Paenarthrobacter nicotinovorans: one gene and its partner. The protein of the gene in region 2 binds, or shares a complex with, the protein of the main gene of each other region. Links are inferred from orthologs where the notes say so. Each region holds a gene or a part of one and is shown on either strand. Other genes may lie near its edges. The genes, in order: dnaG and dnaB.

The links.
Region 1: the proteins of dnaB (region 2) and dnaG are in contact, whole or in part, in a crystal structure (PDB 2R6A), measured with the Geobacillus stearothermophilus proteins. The link is inferred for Paenarthrobacter nicotinovorans from one-to-one orthologs. Residues at the interface, in WP_033016901.1 of Geobacillus stearothermophilus: Ser13, Glu15, Ala16, Gln18, Glu91, Leu92, Asp94, Ala95, Val96, Pro97, Thr98, Ala99, Ala100, Asn101, Tyr104, Tyr105, Ile108; in WP_049624496.1 of Geobacillus stearothermophilus: Lys456, Leu457, Leu458, Pro459, Ala460, Asn463, Ala464, Leu467, Leu535, Leu536, Ile537, Ala538, Gln544, Glu545, Asp548, Tyr549, His552.

Annotation. Positions count from the first base shown.
Region 1 is NZ_CP089293.1:1,502,555-1,514,509, reverse strand. Bases 2,335-5,280 are described here. They hold dnaG (DNA primase), read right to left. Parts: upstream 4,777-5,280; coding sequence 2,893-4,776; downstream 2,335-2,892. Other genes in these bases: JMY29_RS07020 (deoxyguanosinetriphosphate triphosphohydrolase), read right to left, coding at 4,826-5,280; JMY29_RS07040 (hypothetical protein), read left to right, coding at 2,335-2,532. Also shown: JMY29_RS07050 (bifunctional lysylphosphatidylglycerol flippase/synthetase MprF), read left to right, coding at 1-777; JMY29_RS07045 (alpha/beta hydrolase), read left to right, coding at 800-2,083; more of JMY29_RS07040, read left to right, coding at 2,125-2,334; more of JMY29_RS07020, read right to left, coding at 5,281-6,142; tRNA dihydrouridine synthase DusB, read right to left, coding at 6,207-7,388; JMY29_RS07010 (response regulator transcription factor), read right to left, coding at 7,432-8,043; JMY29_RS07005 (sensor histidine kinase), read right to left, coding at 8,040-9,149; JMY29_RS07000 (ABC transporter permease), read right to left, coding at 9,179-9,955; JMY29_RS06995 (ABC transporter ATP-binding protein), read right to left, coding at 9,952-10,944; JMY29_RS06990 (YibE/F family protein), read right to left, coding at 11,045-11,955. UniProt on the Escherichia coli protein: RNA polymerase that catalyzes the synthesis of short RNA molecules used as primers for DNA polymerase during DNA replication.
Region 2 is NZ_CP089293.1:4,235,660-4,247,612, forward strand. Bases 2,728-5,671 are described here. They hold dnaB (replicative DNA helicase), read right to left. Parts: upstream 4,921-5,671; coding sequence 3,535-4,920; downstream 2,728-3,534. Other genes in these bases: JMY29_RS19775 (hypothetical protein), read right to left, coding at 2,728-3,440; JMY29_RS19785 (hypothetical protein), read left to right, coding at 5,513-5,671. In the rest of the region: JMY29_RS19760 (dihydroxyacetone kinase family protein), read left to right, coding at 1-1,626; JMY29_RS19765 (ribose-5-phosphate isomerase), read left to right, coding at 1,636-2,094; JMY29_RS19770 (hypothetical protein), read left to right, coding at 2,174-2,635; more of JMY29_RS19775, read right to left, coding at 2,709-2,727; more of JMY29_RS19785, read left to right, coding at 5,672-5,986; JMY29_RS19790 (hypothetical protein), read left to right, coding at 5,994-6,569; JMY29_RS19795 (TFIIB-type zinc ribbon-containing protein), read right to left, coding at 6,570-6,947; JMY29_RS19800 (FMN reductase), read right to left, coding at 6,997-7,623; JMY29_RS19805 (alpha/beta hydrolase), read right to left, coding at 7,714-8,673; JMY29_RS19810 (alpha/beta hydrolase), read right to left, coding at 8,692-9,720; JMY29_RS19815 (GNAT family N-acetyltransferase), read right to left, coding at 9,838-10,350; JMY29_RS19820 (CaiB/BaiF CoA transferase family protein), read left to right, coding at 10,480-11,730; JMY29_RS19825 (beta/alpha barrel domain-containing protein), read left to right, coding at 11,727-11,953. UniProt on the Escherichia coli protein: The main replicative DNA helicase, it participates in initiation and elongation during chromosome replication. Travels ahead of the DNA replisome, separating dsDNA into templates for DNA synthesis.

The DNA of each region.
Region 1 (11,955 bases), 2.7 Mb from region 2 along the record:
CCGCTGCTCCCCTACGGCTTCAGGAAACTGGAGGTCGCGGAGGAAACACTTCTCAACGTCCAGGCAATGACATTCAAGGGCAAAGAGTGGCAGAACGTCCGCACTGCGCTGAACCGCGCTGAGAAGCTGTCCATCAAGGACCTTTGGTACCACTACGGCAGCATGCCGCCGGGCATCAGGGCCCAACTGGCTGAGATTTCCGAGGAGTGGGTGGCTGACAAGGCCCTACCCGAGATGGGATTCACCTTAGGCGGCTTGAACGAACTCAAGGATCCCGAAGTTCTCTGCTGCGTGGCGGTGGACGACGACGGCCTGGTCCACGGGGTGACCAGCTGGCTTCCCGTTTTCAGCAACGGCGAGATCTCCGGTTGGACCCTCGACTTCATGAGGCGCCGCACAACAGGCTTCAAGGGCGTCATGGAATTCCTGATCGCCTCAGCCGTGACGCACTTCAAGGAGCAAGTTCCGCAGATCTCCCTCTCAGGCTCTCCATTGGCCAATGCGGGGACCGGAGGCGCGGAAGGTGACCGAAGCACCCTGGACCGCGTCCTGGCCCTGTTGGGAAATGCCCTGGAGCCGATGTACGGCTTCAAATCATTGGCTGCCTTCAAGTCAAGGTTCCAACCCGAGCACCGGACCTTGTACATGTACTACCAGGACCCCCTGGCCTTGCCATCGATCGGACTGGCGGTCGGCTCGGCCTACCTGCCCGGGCTCTCGCCCGCACAAAGCGCTGGTTTGTTGAGGCAGATGGTGGCCCGGGAGCCTGCCGCATGACCGGTCATCCGGCGGTGCGTCCATGAACGATGTCCTGAAACTCGAAATCAGCAGCCCCGTAGTCCTGACGATCGCCGGGATCATCGCCGTCGGGTTCTTCCTGGTGCTCTTCCTCCGGCCGTCTGCCCGCTGGGTCCTCACGGCGATGAGCGCCATTGTGGTGGCAGGGCTGGTGGGGTGGTTCACCGTGTGGATCGTGGAGGACGTGCTGGACGTCTTTCACGTGGGACTGACCCCGCGGGTATGGTTCTGGTCGATCAGCTGCTTCGCCGCTTTGGGGTTGGTCGCGGTGAGTTTTCTCCACAGCGCGCGCTGGCGGAAAGTGGTGGCCATCATCTCGGTCCCCGTCTTCGTCACTGTCTCCGCCCTGCAAATCAACGCCGAGTTCGGACTGAACAACACCCTGGGTTCGGCCCTGGGGATCTCAACCGAGGACGTCATTGAACTGAACAAGCCGGACCCGGATGCGTCCATTCCGGCCGGACCCTTGTGGCAGCACTGGACTCCGCCCGCCAACATGCCCTCGAAAGGCAAGGTGGGGACCCAAGTCATCCCGGCCACGGTGTCGGGTTTCGACGCGCGCCCGGCCGGTATCTACCTTCCACCGGCTGCCCTGACTGCCAATCCACCGAGGCTTCCCCTGTTCGTCCTCATGATGGGCCAGCCGGGCCTCCCCGATCCGCAGTACGTCTCCGCCGCCCTCGACGAGTTCGCTGCAAAAAACAATGGACTGGCCCCCATTGCGATCGTCGCCGACCAGATCGGCCCGGACCAGGATGACACCCTGTGCCTGGACACCCCTAAGTACGGAAACGTCGAGAAGTACATCAACCAGGACGTGGTGAACTGGGCCAAGGACAACTTGAGCATCCTTCCGGACAGGGACCACTGGACCATCGCCGGATATTCCAACGGCGGCCAATGCGCCATCTCCTTCGCCGTCAAGTACCCCGGAATGTGGGGCAACGTGGTGGACATCTCAGGCGAGGAGTTCCCCGGCGCAGAGGACCCCACGGAGAACCTGGCCGGGATCTTTGGCGGTAACCAGGCCGCCTACGATGCCCAAAAGCCCATCAACATCATGAAGGGCAAACAGTTCCCCGACACAACTGCCGTGTTCACTGCCGGCTCGGACGACCCCACCTACGTGGCCGCCGCGAAAGCCGTGTCCGCGGCGGCGCAAGCGTCCGGAATGAAAGTGACCTACTACGAGGTACCCAACGGCGGACACGTGGGCCTGGCATTGAACGCAGGCCTGGAGAAGGGCTTCGAAGTGCTGTACCCGCGCCTGGGCCTGTCCCGCTAGAAGCTCTTTTCGCGGCCACCCACCGGCGATAAAGTTGAGATGTGCCACATTGGCAAGAGCTGAACCCGTTACCGGCACCGTGGCAGCGCAAGGATGACCGCATCCTCCCGCTGTGGTGGGAGCGCCTGTGCTCGGTGACCAGTCCGCCGTCGGCCGCTTTGTACGCGGGTGGACTCTTCACGGACGACCGGCGACGGCCCATAGCCCAGTGGTACAACCCCGAAACGGATGCCGCACTGTTGGTCGCTCCGGAGACCTCGCCGGAGTGGCCGGTCCAAAGGTTCGGGATTTTCTATGCCCCTCCGGGCGGCGGTTTCACGAGAGTCTACTCGGCGCCGCATGAGTGGCATCCGCGTGAGCCCAGGACCCCTCCCACCGAGCAGGACTCGTTCATGGCGGCTGTGGCGGAAGCCGCGCGCTTCCTCCAGGTGGAGATGGATTTCGTTTAAAAAGCAGACCCCGCACCAGCCATTAGGCGGGTACGGGGCCCTTGTGCTCCTCCGACTGGACTTGAACCAGTAACCCTTCGATTAACAGTCGAATGCTCTGCCAATTGAGCTACGGAGGAATGAAGCGGTTATGACTTTAGCAAAGGTTTTACCGGATGTGAAATCGGTCGGCGATACCCCCTGGGGGTATAAAAATACCCCCGCTCCGGCGAACCGGAACGGGGGTATTGTGCGCTCCTCCGACTGGACTTGAACCAGTAACCCTTCGATTAACAGTCGAATGCTCTGCCAATTGAGCTACGGAGGAATGAAGCGGTTACTAGCTTAACAGGGGGCTGCCGGAAAACGAAATCGAGGATCTCAGCCGTCCGAGCGCAGCGCCCGGCGTTCCATTTCGAGCTGCATCAACTCACGGTTCAGCCGCTGGAATTCCTCAGGCTGGGAGGCAGCGTCGAGCCGTTGGAGCTGCCCCATCTTGTCGGCCTTGATGCGGGTGATCTGAAGCTCGAAGAGTCGGGCCAGGATATCCCGGCAATACCGTTGCATCGCTTCCGGGGTGCTGGCGGGCAGTGGTGTCACAGCAAGTTCGGACACCAGATTGCGCAGGGGCTCGGGTACTTCCTGCCGGATCTGCTCCACCCACGACACCGGGTCTGCCGTATGGCCGAGCCCCGTGGCGCGGATCGCCGCATGGACGGCAGCATAGGCCGGCGTGGCGAACATCGTAGCCGCAAAGCGGTCCCACGCCACTCCACCAAGCACTGCGGGATCCTGAAGAACCACCTCGAGTGCTTGGCGTTCCATCCCCGCTACGGGGTCGCGGGGGTTGGGACGGTTGAACACCGGACCGCCCGACGGCGGTGCTGCCGCGGCCGCTGCTTGCTCGCCGCTGCCTGCAGCGTTGCTGCCGCTTGTCCCCCGTTTAGCGGCCGCGCCGACGTATCGGCTGACTTCCTCGATGGGCATGCCCAGCCAGCCGGCAAGGTTCCGCGTGTACTCGGGCCTTGTGGCTGAGTCCCTGATCTGCGCCACCACCGGAGAAGCCTCACGGAGCGCTGCTACGCGGCCCTCCACGGTGTCCAGGTTGTGCCGCCGCAGGGTGGCCCTGATGGCGAATTCGAAGAGCGGTTTCCGGGTACCGATGAGCTCGCGCACCGCGGCATCACCTTTGAGCTGGCGAAGGTCACAGGGATCAGCACCGGAAGGCTCCACAGCCACGTAGGTCTGGGCCGTGAAGCGCTGGTCCTCCTCGAACGCCCTCAGAGCGGCCTTCTGGCCGGCGGCATCACCATCGAAGGTGAAAATGACCTCTCCCCCGCTGCCGTCGTCCGAAAGCAGCCGCCGGGCCACCTTGATGTGTTCTGTACCGAAGGCTGTACCGCAGGTGGCCACCGCCGTCGTGACCCCTGCAAGGTGGCAGGCCATCACGTCCGTGTACCCCTCCACCACTACCAGCTGGCGCTCCTTGGCGATGTTCCGTTTGGCGAGATCGATGCCGTAGAGGACCTGGGATTTCTTGTAGAGCGTGGTCTCCGGGGTGTTCAGGTATTTGGGGCCCTGGTCGTCTTCGTAGAGCTTGCGCGCACCAAAACCGATGGTGTCCCCCGCGATGTCCCGGATGGGCCAGATCAGCCGGCCACGGAAGCGGTCGTAAATGCCTCGATTACCTTCTGAAAACATTCCAGTGAGCTTCAACTCAGCATCCGTGAACCCGCGTCCGCGCAGGTGCTTCAACAGCGCGTCCCAGCCTTGCGGCGCGTATCCCACTCCGAAGTGTTCGGCGGCAGCACGGTCGAACCCGCGGCCATCCAGGAAGTTACGGCCTTCCGCCGCTCCGGGGGTCAGAAGCTGTGCGCGGAAGAACTCATCGGCGATCTTGTGGGCGTCCAGCAGGCGCTGGCGCTTGCCCACTTCCTCGCGGCTGGGACCCGTCCCGCCGTCTTCGTACCGCAGCTCGTAACCGATCCTGGCCGCGAGCTTTTCCACGGCTTCGTGGAAGGAACTGTGATCCATCTTCTGGACGAAGGAAATGGCGTCGCCATCCTCGCCGCAGCCGAAGCAGTGATACCTGCCCACCTGCGGGCGGACGGTGAAGGAGGGAGAACGTTCGTCGTGGAAGGGGCACAGGCCTTTGAAACTGCCCAGTCCGGCACCTTTGAGCGTGACGTATCCGTCAACGACTTCCTTGATGTCCGTGCGCTGGCGTACTTCGTCGATATCTTCACGTTTGATCAGGCCAGCCACGTGTCCATCCTAGTCGCATCGACCAAACCGCCCGGCGCCCGGGCGCGCCTCACCAAAGCGACGGGAGGCTGCCCACCAGACGCTCGTACATGGCCAGGGCAGAGACGTCCGTCAACGACGCCACCTGGTCGATGACGACCCGCAGGCGGGCACCGTCGTCGACGGCGTCCCTCCAGTCGGCGGCGAACATCGGCTCCAGGTGGCGGTCGCCTGTGGCGTTCAAGACGCCCACGAGCGCGTGCAGCACTTCGCGTTGGCGTTCGTAGACAGGCTGCCGGTGGTCCGTGGAGATGACGAAGGTGGTGGCCAATCCCTTGAGCACCGCGATCTCCGTCACGGTCTCCTCGGGGACCATGAGTTCGGCGTCATAACGGGTGAGGTTGGCCGGTCCGAAATGCGCCCGCGTTGTTTCCATGGCACTCTGGCAAAACCTGCCGATCAACTGGCTGGTCATGTCCTTCAGCGCCGCCATCGACTTGCGGCTGCCGTCAGCTTCCCGGACCCAGACCTTGGTGGCCTCGAGCCGGGCAAGGGCAGCATCAATTTCGGCGGGGTCGTTGTGCGGGAGGTACCACTGCTTGGTGTAGCCCACCACCCGGGCCCGATGGTCAGGGTTCTCCATCCACTTCAGCTGGAAGTGGCCGGCAACGATCGCATCTTCCACATCGTGCACCGAGTACGAGATGTCATCGGCCAGATCCATCACCTGCGCCTCGATGCAGGAGCGGTTGCCGGGCGCGCCCTCGCGCAGCCACTCAAATACGGGAAGGTCGTCTTCGTATGCGCCGAACTTGCTGGTGCGGTGGCCATGGATCACGGGGGCGTCGACGGCGGACCACGGGTATTTGGAGGCGGCGTCCAGGCTCGCGCGGGTCAGGTTAAGCCCTGCCGGCCTGCCGTCCGCAGCGAGCACCTTGGGTTCGAGGCGGGTCAGCAACCGAAGCGTCTGGGCGTTGCCTTCGAAACCGCCGATCGTGTGAGCCACTTCGTTCAATGCGGATTCGCCGTTGTGGCCGAACGGAGGGTGGCCAAGATCGTGGCTCAGGCAAGCGGTGTCCACGACATCGGGATCGCAACCCAGCGAACGGCCCAGTTCGCGGCCTACCTGCGCAACCTCGAGGCTGTGCGTGAGCCGGGTGCGGACAAAGTCATCGGTATCCGGGGCCACGACCTGTGTTTTGGCGCCCAGGCGTCGCAGCGCGGAGGAATGCAGGACCCTGGCGCGGTCCCGTTCAAAGTCGGAGCGGTAGTTGCTCTTGCGCGGCTCTTCAACCCACCGGGCAGAGTCTGCCTCGGCGTATCCGGGGATGGCCAGCACAAAATCGTGGCTTGCTGCATCGTGGCCAAGCATTGCTTCGGTTCCCATGGGTATCTGCCTCCTTCAAGCGCCGGGGTGTGGAGCTTCTTGAGCCAGTCTTACACGTGTGAGGCTAACCGCCCGAAACGTCCAGCTCCGCTGCGGAGATATCCGCGCTCTGTTCAGCGTTCAGTTGACGGCTGTCCAGCCAGTCCTTGGGCAGCGCCGGCTTTTTCGGGGATCCGGCACGCCCCCGGGGGCCCTCGGAATCGACGCCCGGATAAGGAAGATCCATGTCCAGTTCGTCGAGCAATTCCCGCAGGACCTCCAGGGTGGGCACTGTGGCAAGTTTCGCCCGCAGCTCGCCGCCCACCACGTAGCCCTTGAAGTACCAGGCCATGTGCTTGCGGATCTCGCGGAGAGCCTTGTATTCGTCGTTCCCGAAGGTCTCCACCATCAGTTCCGCGTGACGGTAGACGCCCTCGGCAACCTCGCGCAGCCCGGGCCGGTGCCGCTGGTCGCTGCCTTCGAAAGCAGCCTGGAGATCGCCGAACAGCCAGGGACGGCCCTGGCACCCACGGCCGACGACAACACCGTCGACGCCGGTTTCGCGCACCATCCGGACAGCGTCTTCAGCGGACCAGATATCGCCGTTGCCGAGCACCGGGATGTCCGGGAGGGCCTCGCGGAGGCGGGCGATCGCGGACCAGTCGGCCTGGCCGGAATAGAACTGTGCAGCCGTCCGGCCATGGAGCGCCACTGCGGCAACTCCGGAGTCACGGGCGATGCGTCCTGCCTCCAGGTAGGTCAGGTGGTCATCGTCGATGCCTTTGCGCATCTTGATGGTCAGCGGGATTCCGCCCTTGGAGGCTTCCTTGACCGCGGTCTGCACGATCGAGGTGAAGAGGTCGATCTTCCACGGCAGCGCGGACCCTCCCCCGCGGCGGGTGACCTTGGGGACGGGGCAGCCGAAGTTGAGGTCGATGTGGTCGGCGCGGTCCTCGTCCACGAGCATCCGCACCGCTGCGCCTACGGTTACGGGGTCCACGCCATAGAGCTGGACGGAGCGGACTTTCTCGTCCTCGTCATGGGAGATGATGCGCAGCGATTCCGGCGTCCGCTCCACCAAGGCACGCGAGGTCACCATCTCGGCCACGTACAAGCCGCCACCGTATTCACGGCAGAGCCTGCGGAAGGCGGAGTTGGTGATTCCGGCCATCGGCGCAAGGATTACCGGGGTGTCCACGGTAATCCCGCCGAGCTTCAGGGGCGGGAGCTCAAGCTTTGGTGCGGGAGGCGTTGCTACTACAGTCACCTATCCATTGTTGCAAAGCAGGGCAAATCGGGGGCGCAGGCCCTCACAGAAGCCACCCGTTCTCATGTGCCAGGCGCACGGCTTCCGCCCGCGTCCGGCCGCCGGTCTTGGCCATCGCCGCTGAGAGATAGTTCCGTACCGTGCCCTCTGAGAGCATCGCCGCTTTGGCAATGTCCGCCACCGTACCGCCGTCGGATGCAGCCTTCAGCACCTCGACCTCCCGCTCGGTCAGCGGACTGTCACCGGAGGTCAGAGACTCCGCGGCGAGCATCGGGTCCACCACGCGGAGCCCGCTGTGCACGCGACGCACGGCTTCGGCCAGCTGCCGCGCAGGCGTGTCTTTGACCACGAACCCGGAGGCTCCGGCCTGCATGGCCCTCCTGAGATAACCCGGCCTGCCGAACGTCGTGACCATCAGGACGCGGCATGTCGGTACCGCACGGCGGACTGCCGCGGCAGCGCTGATGCCATCCAGACCGGGCATCTCGACGTCGAGCATCGCCACGTCGGCGGCATGCTCCAGCACGGCCGACACAACGCCTGCGCCGTCCGCCAGCTCCGCCACCACCTCGATGTCCTCTTCAAGCCCCAGAAGGGCGGCAAGGGCACCGCGCACCAGCGCCTGGTCGTCCGCGATCACCAACCGGATGGTCATACGTCAACAGCCAATCTGAACCCTCCCAGGTCGCTCGCACCTATGTTTACTGTGCCACCGGCACTGGCCACTCTCTCCCGAAGCCCCGCCAGCCCGTTGCCGCCCGCTGCCGGACCCGGCCCCACGCCGTCGTCCTCCACCAGAACCGTCGACGCCGTCAACCGGACCCGGCAACGCCCGGCACCGGAATGCCGCACAACGTTCGTCACGCCCTCGCGCAGTACCCAGCCGAACAGCTCACGGTGCTTGGCGGGCACCTGCTCCACAGTCCCCGGAAGATCAGCGTCGATACCCGCCGATTCCAGCGCCGTCCGGGCCGCCGCGAGTTCTGCCAGGACATTGACCCCGCGGTAGCCGGCAACTGTGGCCCGGACATCTGCGAGCGCACCACGCGCCAGCTCCTGGACTTCCACGATTTCCGCTGAGGCTTTGTCCTTGGCCGGTCCGCCGGGTGCCTGCTCCAACAGCCGGGCAGCCAACTCGGCTTTGACCGCTATGACAGTGAGGGAATGCCCCAGGATGTCGTGCATGTCCCTGGCCACACGGCTGCGTTCGGCGGCGACGGCGGCATCCGCCAGTTCAGTCTGGGCGGTCCGGAGTTCAACGGTCTGGCGGATCAGGCGCGCAAACGAGGACATCATGAATCCCAGGGACAGGATGAGGGCCGGTTGGAAGAAAGCCTGTCCAGGGTTGCCGCCGGCGAGTTCCGACGCAAGTGAAATTCCCGAAAGCGCCACGATCACAGCGAAGTCGACGCGCGGCGGAAGTGTGGTCATTCCAATGGCGCACGCCAGGAAAGGCCACGTCCACAGCGCTTCCCTGCCCACCAGAAGGATCACCAGGCCGTTGAGTGCCAGCAGGATCGCGAGGCACAGCAGGCCGGTCCGACTGTCCCGTACCCGGCTGAACATCGGCAAAACGGCATAGGCGGCGAAGAAGGCCACCAACGACGCCGAGGCCAGTACCTTCCAGCCTGCCGGTTCGTCCACGGACCACACGAGGTTCCAGGTGGGCCACGCCCAGAGGACAATGGAAAAGCCGGCGCCGATGAACCATTTGCGGGGTCCGGGACCGCGGAAGGCATCCCCCAGGGACTGGCTGCTCATGGATCCCACCTTAGCCACGCCGGAGCAACTTAGACGCGGCTGGTGTCGCGGCGGAAGGCCATGGCGGCGCCGCCGACGAAGATGGCGAGCCAGACCAGGACGTTGAGAATCCACAAGACGTCGAACTCACCGGTGATGGGGCTGCGCGCCAGCTGACCGATCCCGTAGGCGGGCGTGAATTTGGCGATGGTCCCGAAGGTATCGCCCATGATTTCGATCGGCATGAAAAGGCCTCCCAGCATGGCAAGGATCGCCAGGGCCGGTCCAAGGATCTGCATGACGTTCTGGCTGGGCATGAGGTACCCCACGAAAAGTCCCAGGGCGGCGAACACCAGGGAACCCAACCAGGCCACCAGCCCGGCGGTCAGCCACGTCTGCGCGTCCATGGTCACTCCGGCGATGGCTCCGATCACGAACTGGGCGATCACAGCCACCAGCGAGAGGGTCAACGCCGCAGCTGCCTTGATGGCGATATACGCCCCGGGCAGCAGGGGCGTGAGGCGCAGTTGCCGGCTCCATCCCTGGGCACGTTCGACCGCCACCTGGCTGCCGGCTCCCGTGGCGGCCGTCATGGCTGCGTACACGGTCAGGCTGATCAGGATGTACTGGCCGTAGCTGTGGCCGTTGGGCAATTGCTGGTCTTTGTTGGACAGCCCGAAAATGAAGAAGAAGATCGCGGGCATGAGCACGGTGAAGACGATGGTCCGGCGGTTCCGGAGCATCCGCTTGATTTCGATCCACAGGAACGTCGTGTTGACACCGCCGGCGGAGGGCTTGCGGTCCTGCATTGCTGTCGACTGGCTCATGCCCGCTCCCCTTCCAAAGCAGTGGGGGCTGAGGTATACGTGGGGGCTGTTGGATCCGTGGGGGCTGTTGGATCCGTGGGGGTTGTGGCCGTCCCGGCTTCGTCCGCGGTGAGGGTCACAAAGGCCTCCTCAAGGTTGTTCGCAACCACTTCAAGATCGTGGGCTCCTGTTTTGGTGAGCAGGAACCGGACTACGGAATCCGAGTCGGAGGTGCGGACGGTGACGCGGCCGCCGTCGAACTCCACATGGTCTGCCGGCGGCAATCCTGCCAGCAGCGCGCGGTCACCGGCCGGCAGCGAAGCCCGTACTGTCCTCCCGGACGCCAGGTTCTTGATCTGCGCTGCCGTGCCGTCAGCAACCACCGTCCCTTGGCGGACCAGCACAATCCTGTCTGCGTAGGCGTCGGCCTCCTCGAGGTAGTGGGTGGCGAAGATGACGGTGCGACCCCTCGACGCGTCGTCGCGGATGGCGGACCAGAAGTCCCGGCGCCCCGCAACGTCCATGCCCGTGGTTGGCTCGTCCAGGATCAGCAGGCCGGGGTCCGAGACCAAAGCCATGGCGAAGCGAAGACGTTGCTGTTGGCCGCCGGAGCACTTTTCAACCCGGCGGTCGGCGATGTCCAGGATTCCCGCGCGGGTCAGGACTTCATCCACGGGCCGTGCCGAATCAAACATCGCGGCCGTGAGCTGCACGGTTTCCCGGACGCTGATGTCGCGCAGCAAACCCCCCGTCTGCATGACGGCGGCCACCTGTCCGCGGGAAACGGCCCCTCTGGGGCTGTGGCCGAAAATGGACACCTCGCCGGCATCCGGGGTGCTCAGGCCCAGGATCATGTCGATGGTGGTGGTCTTTCCCGCGCCGTTGGGGCCCAGGAAAGCCACGACCTCCCCCTGTTGAACCGTCAGGTCCAGGCCGCGCACCGCCTGCACTTTTCCGAAGCTCTTATGAAGTCCGGCGGCGCGAACCGCAGGAACACCCGGTGTTGTCATTACTCTCCCTGGAATAGGTCTGGTGTACCCATTCAAGCCGGAGGAGCATCCATACACCCGTAGCGGGTGTCACCTGTTCGGGATGACAAATGTCATCGGGCTAGTCGCTGCCCCGGCGTTCGGCTTCGCGCTGCGCCCGGCGACTCCCGGGCCGCACCGGCCCGTCCCCGGCACCCGGGCGGGTACCGGCGTCGTTCCTTTCGTCCTTCTCGGAACCGGCCACGACGGCGGCAGCGGCCAGCGCGCCGGTGTCGTCAAGGTCGTCCGGACTGACGGCGGTCCCCGCGGCGGCAAGGCGCTTCATCCCGGTGGCCTTGACCACCAGGACGGCGATGAGGGTAGTGACCGGAATGGCAAGGACGAGGCCGATGGAGCCCACCAGGGTCCGGATGACTTCTTCCGACAGTTCGGCGCTGGTCAGGGCCTCGGCCAAGGGGCGGTCGTACAGCATCACAATAATCAGAATGGGAAGGGCGGCACCCGCATACGCAAAGGCGATGGTGTAGACCGTGGAAGCAATGTGGTCCCGGCCAATCCGCATCGCAGAGGAAAACAGCTTGCGGGCGCTGGTGTTCGGCGCCAGCTCATAGAGTTCCCAAACGGCCGAGGACTGGGTGATGGTGACGTCATTGAGGACACCGAGGCCGGAAATAATCAAACCGCACAGGATAATCCCGGAGATCGATATCTGCGGTGACATGTTCACCAACGTTGAAGCGTCGTGGTTTCCTACGCCCGCCAGGTTTGCTGCATCCGTGGCCCAGGCGGCCAGCAGGGCGGTGATTCCCAGGCCGAAGATGGTGCCCAGCAACGCTGTGGACGTTCTCGCCGAGAACCCGTGGGCAAAGTAGAGGACCCCGATCATGATCACCGTGGACCCCACGAGCGCCAGCAGGAGCGGTGGCTTGCCCTCCACCAGACCGGGCAGGATGAAGCTGACCAGGACGAAGTAGGCCCCCACCAGGCCCAGCAGGGCACGGAAGCCGCGCCAACGGGCAACAGCGATCACCA
Region 2 (11,953 bases):
AACCGCCCGGCCTCGCCGAAGGTCGCTGTCATCACCGGCGGCGGTTCAGGACACTACCCGGCCTTCGCCGGCATCATCGGGCCGGGCTTTGCTGACGGTGCAGTGGTGGGAAACATCTTCACCTCCCCGTCATCTCAGCAGGCCTACTCCGTGGCCAAGGCAGCCGACTCCGGTGCCGGAGTCGTCTTCACGTACGGCAACTACGCCGGCGATGTCATGAACTTCGGCATGGCCAGCGAACGCCTGAACGCCGAGGGCATCCGGGCAGAGAACGTTCTGGTCACCGATGACATTGCCAGCGCCTCACCCGGGGAGATCGGGAAGCGGCGCGGCATTGCCGGGGATTTCGTGGTCTTCAAGGTCATGGGTGCTGCTGCCGAAGCAGGACTTGACCTCGACGCAGTGGTTCGTCTGGGACGCAAGGCGAATGGGTTGACACGAACCATTGGCACCGCGTTTGGCGGTTGCACCTTCCCGGGAGCCGACCAACCGTTGTTCCGCCTTCCCGAGGGACAGATGGGCCTTGGGCTGGGTATCCACGGCGAGCCGGGACTGTTCGATACCGAGCTGCCATCCGCCGTCGAACTTGGCCGCGAACTGGTGCGCCGGGTCCTGGCCGAAACTCCGGCGGGCGCTTCCCGGAGACTCGCCGTGATCCTCAACGGCCTGGGTTCCACCAAGCATGAGGAGCTTTTCGTCCTCTGGCGCACCGTCGCTCCCCTGCTGCGCGAAGCCGGTTACACGCTGGTGATGCCGGAGGTGGGTGAACTGGTGACCTCGCTGGATATGGCCGGTGCGTCGCTGACGCTGACCTGGTTGGACGATGAGCTGGAGCAGTACTGGACCGCACCTGCCCTGACTCCGGCCTATCGCCGTGGCTCTGTTGGCTTCGATGCCGGTGTTTCCGAGGTCGTCCACGAGGATTCCGCGACCGAAACTGCCGACTACTCCTCCACAGCTGAGTCCCGCGCTTACGCAGCACAGTGCCTCTCGGCCCTGGACACTACCGCATCGCTGCTGCGGGCTTCCGAATCGATGCTGGGGGACATGGACGCGATAGCAGGCGACGGCGACCACGGCCGCGGCATGGTGCGCGGATCCGCAGCTGCCAACGAGGCCGCAGCAACCGCGTTCGAGCGGGGTGCGGGAGCCGGTTCGGTCCTGATCGCGGCGGGCGACGCCTGGGCAGACAAGGCTGGAGGTACCTTGGGCGTTCTTTGGGGTGCCGGGCTCCGCGCCTTCGGCGAGCGGTTGGGTGATGCAGAGACCCCGACGCCGGACGTCCTCGCCGAGTCTGTTCGCGCCTTCGCGGACCGCATCGCGGGCCTTGGGAAGGCCGAGATGGGCGACAAGACCATGATGGATGCCCTGCTTCCGTTCGCTGCGTCGCTGGAGGAACGCATCGCTTCCGGCATCCCTGTCGAAGAGGCTTGGGCAGTTGCTGCGACTGACGCTTCGGCCGCTGCCGCGTCCACCGCTGACCTCCGCCCCCTCAAAGGCCGAGCCAGGCCGCTGGCCGAGAAGAGCCTCGGTACGCCGGATCCCGGGGCGACGTCGCTCGCCATGGTGTTCACCGCCGTCGGACCGCATTTCACCGCAGTTCCCGTAGCTGCCGTTACCAACTAGGAGAATTCCATGCGCATTATCGTGGGCGCCGACGAAGCCGGCGTTGATTACAAAGACCGGATCATGGCCGACCTCAAGGCCGACTCCCGGATTACTGAAGTGATCGACATCGGAGTCAACCACGCGGATGAAGACTTTACCCGCCCCTACCCATACGTTGGAATCACTGCCGGAGAGATGATCCGCGACGGCAAGGCCGACCGGGCCATCCTGTTCTGCGGCACGGGAATCGGCGTGGCCATCGCGGCCAACAAAGTACCCGGCATCCGGGCCACGGCAGCACACGATTCGTTCTCCGTCGAACGCTCAGTCCTGTCCAACGACTGCCAGGTCCTCACCATGGGTCAGCGCGTCGTGGGCGTGGAGCTTGCCCGTCGCCTGGCCAAGGAGTGGATCGGCTACGCGTTCGATCCATCCTCCGGCTCAGCCGCGAAGGTGAAGGTGCTGAGCGACTTCGAGGGCTGCTAAGCCTTCACAACGGCTGCACAGTCATTCCTGCCCGCCTCACCAGTAGCATTGGTCCAAACAGGCCCGAGCAGGAGAGCTGATGCCCTACATCGTTGACTTCAAGAACGTTTCCACTGTGGGACTCGAGTCCTCCCCCGTAGCGGAAGCCGCCGCAGGACTACGGGCCAACGAAGCCCGCTACTACAAGAACAAGTACGACCATGAATTCACGGTCAGCCCCGCCGACGAGCTCCCCGACGTGGTGGACAGGGTGAGCCGGATCCTCAAGGAAGAACGCGACATCGTGATCAAGTCGCGGCCACTGGAAGCCACGTCTTTCCAGGTGGAGGACCTTCAGATGGCCTACGTTTTCTACGAGTCCGGGCTGTCCATCAACGTCATGTACAGCGTTGGCGAGGGAAAAAGGGCCGTCGGGTTCAAGCTCTCCGACGGCATGGAAGTCCCTGAAGAACTGGAATCAAAGTTCAAGTTTGCCCGCCAGAAATCCAAATTGGCCGGCACCATCCGCGGGTCCTACTTCGTGATCAAGGGCGAGTACTGACCCTGCTCAGGGCAGCCTTAAGCCGATGAAGGCCGTACGTGCGGACGAACCCGCCCGCACGGCCTTCACGGAACTATTTGATGAGCGCGGCGGCCTGGTCCATGAGCGCGCCTGCTGCTTCCGGCCCACCGGCCGCAGCTTCGGTACCTGAGGCCGTGGCCGAGATCAGGACACCGTCCTTGACGGCGTGCGCCGTGTAGATCGCTCCCGTTTTCCCGTCAGGCATCACCATGAGCGTCTTCAGCGCCACCGTGCCGGGCACGCCGCCAACACCTTCGATCTTTTCGGTGGAGGTTGTTATTGCCTCTCCCTCCGCGGAGAACGTCATTTTCCGGCACGTTTCTGCCAGGGACTTGCTTGACTCCACGCTCTCCTGCAGCACGGCAGAGTCGACTCCGGACGTCAGCGATACGTTGCTGATGAAATCGCCCACCTTGGCCCGGGCCGTCCCCGCGATGCTCGAACCGGAGATATCGTGCGGAACTCCAAGAGTGCGCAGGTCCTTGCAGCTTTCCGGTTCAATGGTGGCCTTGCCGAAGCCGTCCAGCAGTGAGGCGTACTGGCCCAAGAGCTCCTCACCGGAAAGTACGGCGGGACTGCTGCCATCAGAGGCCTTGATTTGCCCGACCAAAACGACGAGTTCTTCGTCGGTGTACTGCTTTGCCGGGGACGGTGTGCTGGAGGCAGTTTCGCTGGCCGCAGCCGCCGTCGAGTCCTGCGATGCCGGCGTAGTGCCGCCGCATGCCGTAAGAGTCATCGCAACGATTGCTGATGCCCCAAGTCCGAGCAGCAAGTTCTTCTTCATATGATTCCCCAATAAGTCATTGATAAACCCGCGGACGCGGACCGAGTCAACACTACTGGCCCGGTCACGTTGTCCGGGGAGGGCCACAAGAAGATTAGAACCCGCCGCCACCGCCGGTGTCGCCGGCCATGTTGGCAAAGCGCGAGTAGTGGCCTTGGAAGGCGACCACGATGTCCTTGGTGGGGCCGTTACGGTGCTTGGCGATCAGGATGTCCGCTTCACCCGCACGCGGCGATTCCTTGTCGTAAACGTCTTCACGGTGAAGCAGGATGACCATGTCGGCGTCCTGCTCGATCGAGCCTGATTCACGGAGGTCGGAAACCATCGGGCGCTTGTCTTGTCGCTGCTCGGAACCACGGTTCAGCTGTGACAGCGCGATGACGGGAACCTGGAGCTCCTTGGCGAGCAGCTTGAGTGCACGCGAGAACTCGGAGACTTCCTGCTGTCGGGACTCAACTTTCTTGCCCGAGCTCATGAGCTGGAGGTAGTCAAGGATCACGAGCTTGAGGTCATGCTGCTGCTTCAGGCGGCGGCATTTCGCCCGGATCTCCATGAGGGACATGTTGGGGCTGTCATCAATGAACAGGGGAGCATCGTTCATGCGGCCCATGGTGGTGGCAATCTTGGACCATTGCTCGTCCTTGATGGTTCCCTTGCGGAGATCCTGGAGGCCAATGGTGGCTTCTGCGGAGAGCAGACGCATGGCGATCTCATTCCGGCCCATTTCCAAGGAGAACATGACCGTGGCCAGGTTGTTCTTGATGGCAGCCGAGCGGGCGAAGTCCAACGCGAAAGTGGACTTACCAACAGCCGGTCGGGCTGCGATAACGATCATCTGGCCCGGGTGGAGGCCGTGCGTCAGTTCATCGAGCTCGTAGAATCCTGTGGGAACACCGGTCATGCCTTCGCCGCGGTGGCCCGAAGCTTCGATCTCGTCCACAGTGGACTCCATGACGTCCTTCAACGCCACGTAGTCCTCGGCGGTGCGTTTTTCAGCCACCGCGTAGACCTCGGCCTGTGCTTGGTTGACGAGGTCCTCCACCTCGCCGTCCTGGCCGTAGCCCATCTGCACAATCTTGGTGCCGGCATTGACCAAGCGGCGGAGGACCGCTCGTTCGGCCACGATCTCCGCGTAGTACCCGGCGTTTGCGGCGGTGGGAACAGTCTGGATGAGCTCGTGGAGGTAGGCGGGGCCGCCGATCCGGTTGATCTCGCCGCGCTTGGTCAGCTCGTCCGATACTGTCACGGCATCAGCAGGTTCACCACGGCCGTAGAGGTCAATGATGGATTCATAGATGGTCTCGTGCGCCGGCCGGTAGAAGTCATGTCCGCGGACGATTTCGACGACGTCGGCGATCGCATCCTTGGACAGCATCATGCCGCCCAGTACTGACTGTTCGGCAGGAATGTCCTGGGGAGGCTTCCGGCTCGAGTCCGAAGCGCGAGTGCCCTCGATTGAGTCCAAGTGCGTAACTGACAAAGCCGTCCTCCATTTTTGTACCGCTGCAGGGCTGAACTCCCTGGCGGCCTGTAAAGCGCAGTGTGTGGCTAAACCGTCCGCCGGGGTTGCTCCGAGAATGTCAGGCAGCTCCGACAAAATAGCGGTATCCACAAGTTATCCACAGCCGCTTCCCTGAGATCGTCACCGTAAGCGGCTTTTTGCGACCAAGGAAACTCGACTCGGGGATATCCGTGCCCAAAATGGACACTTCAGACACGTTACAGCAGGTACCCGAAGGCCCCTGTGGATAAGCTGTGGAATACCACCTCCACGTTGTGCACAGACTGTGCACTACTCTGTGGATAGAGAAATTCTTTTGACGGAATCAACCCTCTGACCTGCGGAAACGCTTCTCACAAGCTGTGGACTAAAGAAAGATTCAGCGGAAAATCATCCACAGCCCCAAGGGTTCCAAGGAGGCCCGGAGTGGCTAAAAGCACCATAAACATGCCCCAAATGTGATGCATCTTACTTTTCGTGGCTGAATTTGACACTATCCTCTCAGAAGCCTATGCCCACCGTGGAATGTGCTGTGGATAACGCAGTTCTGGCATAAGCTCTAAGCATGGGGATGAACTTTGGTGACGTGTTGACGATTGCCCTTCCGCTTCTTGTCCTCCTGGGCCTGTTGTGGGCCTTGACTGCGGCCTTCAAACCACGGGACACCGGGGTGTCGGATGCTGAGAGATACCAGCGGGAACTGGCAGCCCGCTCCGCCGCGCACCAGGCTTCCCAGGTCCAAGAGGCGCTGGCCCTTCGAGCCCGCATCGAGGCCACCACCAAGCCGAGCCAAAACGAAGCCCAACACAGCCAGCAGACCGAGCAGAACCGCACGGCAGTCCAGGCGCAGGCCGCCCGTTCGCAGGCCGCCGGCCAGCAGGGCCACCAACCCGCTGTGCTTCCCAACGGCCAGCTCAACCCCCAGCTCGCCTTCGAGCTGCAGAACCTGGTCCGAAGCGGCAAAAAGATTGAAGCCATCAAAGTTCTTCGCCAAGCCACCCACTCAGATTTGCTTACCGCCAAGAACTACGTAGATCGGCTCTGACAACGCCATGGATTCCATCCTCATTCCGCTCCTGATCCTCATTGCGGTGGTGGCGGGAGTGCTCCTGCTCATTCATTCCTTCACCAAGCGCTCTGCTGAAACAAAGACGGGCAACGACGCAGCAAATGCGCCAATGGACCCCGTGGATCTGGCCAAGGAGTCTGCGGCCAAGCTCAACCAGGAACAGCACCGCCAGCTGTACTCGCTCATAGCCCAGGGCCAGGGCATGGCGGCGATCAAGCTGTATCTGCAGGCCACGGGTGAGGGGCTGCGGGCCTCGCGCAACGCCGTGGGCGCTTTGGCGGCACACCCGCAACCATTCACGCCGGAAGCCCCGGCCAAAGACCTGCTCGCGGATGACGACGATGAACCGGAGCGTTTTCCCTACCGCTACAGGGCAATCGTCAGCAAGGGTGACGTCACCCGCGAAGTCAGCAGCAATATGCTCAACGACGAAATCTACGGACGGATCCGCACGTTGGCCAAGAGCGGTGACGTGGAAGGCGCGGCCTTGGCCCTGACCCGCCATTCGGACATCAACATCAAGCAGGCCCGTGAATTCATCGAGCTTCTGGACGACTAGCTAGAAGTCAAAGAGGTCGCCCAGGAAGCCTTCCTTCTTCTTCCGTTTGCGGCCGTACTGGTCGCGGCCACCATCCCGCCGGTCGTAGTCCCGACGGTCACGGTCATGATGGTCGCGGTCATGATCGTGCCGGTCGCGGCGGTCCCTGTCGTCGTACCGCGGTTCCTGCGGACGGGATTCAAACGGGTTGTAGAGGGGCGGCGGGGCGATCGGCGGTTGTGGTGGCGCCTGCCGGCTGACGGCCGGGCCGGTCTCAGCTGCTACGCGGTCAATAATCTTGTCCAGCTCACCGCGGTCCAGCCACACTCCCCTGCATTGTGGGCAGCAGTCGATCTCCACGCCGCTTCGTTCGCTCATCACCAGGTCAATGGAATCCACAGGACACTTCATGCTTGCCCCAACGACCGGCACGCGCTAAAAGTTCGGCCTACCTGCCGGCTGAGATTCCGGCCAGCAGCTGCTCGAACGGTAACGACTCGAGGGCGTTGTCCTTGCGGTGCGGCTGCGGGCCGCTGAGCAGTTGCACGAGTTCACCCGCGGCCCGGTCCACCCGCGACGAAAGTGGCGAGGCGCCGTCGTCGGTGTTTCCCCAGTCCTGCGGCCCCGCGAAGACGCCCGTAGCCGCGATCCTGGTGCGCAGGTAGCTGAACAGGGGCCGCATGGCGTAGTCGAGGACCATCTGGTGGCGGTCGGTGCCGCCCGTCGCGCCCAGCAGTACGGCCTTGCCGTCCAGCGACTTGGGATCGAGGACGTCGATGAACGACTTGAACAGACCGCTGTAAGAGGCGCTGAAGACGGGGCTGACGGCGATGATGGCATCGGAATCCTCGACGCCGGCAATCACCTCCGCGAGGCGCGGTGCGGCGTAGCCGGTAACGAAGTTGTTGGCGATGTCCACCGCGAGGTCGCGCAGCTCGACGATGTCGATCTTCGCCTCATAGCCGGCTCCGCGCAGCTGCCGCTCGGCAGAAGCTGCCAGCTGGTCCGCCAGCAAGCGGCTCGACGACGGGACGCCGAGTCCGGCGGAAAGTACGGTGATGCGGCGGGTTTCCATGGCATTCTCCTGTTGCTTGTTCATCCAGCTTACATGCATTTGCATCTAAATCTAAGAACAGGGGCCCTTCCGGAAGTATTCCCTCCTGGCCTACGGAGTCTTGAGTTGCTGCAGGAACTCCACAGTAGCCGCGGCGATCTGCGCCTGCGCCACGGACCTGTCCACGCCCGGCTGACCGTCTCCGGGCTGCGCTCCGTAATTTCCAAAGAAGGCATGGTTCCCGCCTTGGACCGCGACAAACCTGGTGTCACCCGGCAGCAAGTCGCGGGAGGCCTCGATCTTCGCCGGAGTGCTGAGGCCATCTTCTGTTCCGGAAATGGACTCGACCATCAGCCCCGCACGCTCCCGGAGGGATTCCAAAGGGTAGGAGGCGTACAGAAGCAGCCCGTCCACATCGGCGTTGCCAAGCGCGAAGGAACTGGCACTCACCCCGCCGAGCGAGTGGCCTCCCACTGCCCACGTGGTGATGGCGGGGTGGGCGGCCATGGCGCTGCGGGCCTGGTCTCCGTCCAGCAAGCTGAGGTTCAGGGGCTCTTTCAGAATGACCACCAGGAACCCGGCATCGGCGGCGGGCTTGAGCAGGTCCACGTAGGCGCGGGCTTCAACCCGGGCGCCCGGATAGAACACCAAGCCTGTACTGACCTCACTCGCCTCGGGAGTCAGCACGATCGACGTCGGATCCTCGGTGATCGAAAAGCTGGACGCCGGGCCTGAGGCCTGGTCAGCAGGTGGCTGGTACGCGAATGGATTGAGCCAGAAGAGCATTGCCACAAGCGCCAGCACCGCCACGCGCCCAAGCCAGGCCCCGACCGTCCGCACGACAGAACGCGGCCGTAGTGCGCGTCGACGCCGCCACAGCAGCAAGCCCCACAAGAGCCCGACGACGGCGGCAGTCACCAAAAGCGACGGAAGCAAGGGGTGGCCCCGCAGTACGGCCGGGTTCCCCGCAAGCATCCATGCCGGCACCAGGACCAGTACCGCGGCACAGACAACAGAAGCCCAGAAGAGGAGGGGAGTGCGGGTTATCCGACGTTCAGGGGAATCAGCCATTCCCCCATAATAGTTCCATCATGGAGATACTTTGGCGGTATACCGCGCCAGGAAATCGAACGTCCTGTCCCGGGCCTCCTGTGCCTCGCTGAAATTCAAGTGGAACTGGTATTCGTGCGGCAGCTCGGGCTCATGATTGGCCGGCCAGAACAGCTCCGTCACCGGCACCCCGGCGTCCTTCAGTCGGTTGCTGTACGGAACGGATTGGAGCCAGGTAAGGCCGTCGCCGTTGCCGCCGCTGATGAACGTCGGCGGGAAACCGGGGGTAACAAAGTCGATGGTGGACATGGTGGCCCCGGCATACGTGGCAGACCAATCCTTGGTGCCGGTGTAGGCCCAAAGGGAAGTCTTGAAACCCCACGCCACGATGCCGTTCAGGTCCGCCATGGCGCGAAGATCGTAGACACCGCAATGCAGGATGGTGGCAGCAAGCTCCGATTTCCGGAGGGCCGGCTGGATTCCCATGAGATTGGCATACTCCGGGTTCACCGTGAGCGTGGTCATCTGGCTGGCCAGCTGGGCGCCGGCGGAGTCCCCTGCGAGGACGATGCGGTTGGTGTCCACATTGAGCTCGGCGGCGTGCGCCTTGATATACGCCAGGGCTTCATTGATGTCCCGCACAGCGGTCGGGTACGTGGCCTCGGGCGCAATCGGATAGCTCATCCCAATCGTGGTGTAGCCCTTGGCCGCCAGAATCTGCAGATAGGGATTGACGTCGCGTTGTGCCCCGGAAATCCAGGCGCCCCCATGAATCCACACGACCGTAGGAAGGGGAGCCGCCGTGCCTTGCGGGCTGAAAACGTCAAACGTGGAGCCTGGCTTGTAGACAACGCCGGCCTGGGTTTCCAGGGGCGTGTCGGGAACGTAAGGCGTCATCTCGTCGATGGTGGCTTGGGCACCCCGTTCAAAAACACTGCGGATGAGCAAGGCCGAGGGCCAGGGCGTAGCGGAAAGAGCCAAGGCCAGGACCAACACCACCAGGATGGCCAGCTCGAGCTTCCGCAGCCGTGAGGTACGACGTCGTGGAACCTTCGGTCGCGGTGGCACTTGAGCCGTTTCGGCTTTCCCTGCACTGGCTTGAATCGAATCCAAAGGCCCCATCACACACTCCCCCAGTCGGCGCATCCCTGGACCCATGCTAAGGCGGGGAGCCGTTGGATGGGATCAGGACAGCGGCCGTGCCGCCGAGAGCAGGACGCCCTCACCGCCGTCGAACGTCACCGTATGAAAACCCGGGCCACGCGCGACCTCCCGAAACCCCCATTTCCGGTGCAGTGCCAACGAGGCCTGGTTGCGGGCGTTCACTACGTACCAAGCGTCGCCGGCCTGCTGCCAAATCCATTGGAGCCTTGCTTCGGTAAGCTCCTGGGCCAGCCCTCGTCGTCGGAAATCCGGCAGGACGGTGATGCCGGCCAGATAATGACCGGCGGGCGCCGATCCGTCCGGGAAATCCCATTGGTGCGTTTTGGCCCAACCCACGACGGCGGAGCCTCCTCCCGCCGGTACGTCCGGAGGCATCCCGGCCACAAGAACCAAACGCCCGGGATCAGCGATGGCGCTGCCGATCCTCAGCCCGAACGCCCGGGCGGCGGCGGGCGCGGTCCGGCCAGCGGCCAGCTCCGCCGCGACGATGCCGGGAACGTCCACCTCGGTGGCGGTCCGGATCAGGAAACCCATAGCGTGAGTCTACTTCCGTCACCGACAATGCCCGCCAACGGCCGTGACGATGGTGGAGCCGGCCATACCGTGCCAGAGTGTAAGGGGTTCCCTACTGCTGCCCTCGCCAGCCACGCACGAAAGAAGACCATGACAGAGCAAACAATCGCCCCGCTGGACGGCGTCCGGGTCCTGGAGCTCGGCAACTACATCGCGGCTCCTACCGCGGGCCGGCTCCTTGCCGACTTCGGCGCCGAAGTCATCAAGGTGGAACGTCCGGGAACCGGTGACGAATTGCGCAACTGGCGGCTCCACAAGGGCACCACCTCCATGCTCTACCGGACGCTGAACCGGAACAAGAAGTCCGTGGTCCTCGATCTCCGCACGGATGCCGGCAAACAGGCGGTCCTGGAGCTTGTGGCGAAGTGCGACATCCTGTTGGAAAACTTCCGTCCCGGCACCTTGGAAAAGTGGGGCCTCGGCCCGGAAGTCCTGAATGAGGCCAACCCCGAGCTCATCGTCACCCGTATCTCCGCCTTCGGGCAGACGGGTCCACTGTCCGGACGGCCCGGTTTTGCCGCCGTCGCCGAAGCCTACGGCGGGTTCCGCAACCTGGTGGGCGACCCGGACCGCGCACCGGTGCGCGTCGGCGTCTCCATTGGAGACTCGATCGCGGGACTGTACGCCGCCTTCGGCTCCGTCATGAGCCTCTTCCAACGCGAAGCACGACGCCGGGACCCGGGTTCCGGCATTCCCCTCACCGAACGCGTCATTGACGTTGCCCTGCATGAGGCCATGTTTTCGATGATGGAATCACTGATTCCGGATTACCAGGCCTACGGCGTGGACCGTCAGCGCGTGGGTGGGCGGATGGAAGGCATTGCCCCTTCCAACGCGTACGTGTGCGGGGACGGTGCGAGCATCGTGGTGGCCGGCAACGGTGATTCGATCTTCCAGCGGTACATGCAGACCATCGGACGCCCGGACCTGGCCGAACGCCCGGATTTGCAGGGCAATGCCGGGCGCTGGACCCGGCGTGAAGAGCTCGATCAGGCAATTGGCGAATGGACGGCCACGCTGCCTGCCGCCGAAGCCCTGGCCGTGCTGGAAGCCGCCGGCGTCCCCGCGGGACCCATCTACACAGCGGCGGACATCAGCGACGACAGCCAGTACGCGGCACGGAACATGATCCAGAAATTCGATGTTTCCACGGGCGAGGAGACCATCCCCGGCGTTGGGTTCCCGGGGATTGTGCCCGTCATCGGCGGCCAATCCCTGCCTATCCGCAACCTCGGGCCGGACCTCGGTGAGAACACCCAGGAGATCCTCGGCGGCCTGCTGGGGATGAGTGCCGACGAAATCGATGCCGCGGCCGGCCGTGAGGAAGCAGTCCGCTCATGAACCACGTTGAGAACCCCCTGGCCGGAACACTGGGCCAAGCCATCCTTCGGGACGTCACTCTGCGCGACGGCCTGCAACTCACGGGCAAGCTCCTGACGGCTGAGCAGAAGATCGAAACCGTCCGGGAGCTGCTGCGCCTGGGCGTGCCCGCCATTGAACTCGGCTCCATGGCCCGCGCCGACCTGGTTCCCACCATGGCCAACACCTTGGAAGTCGTCCAGGC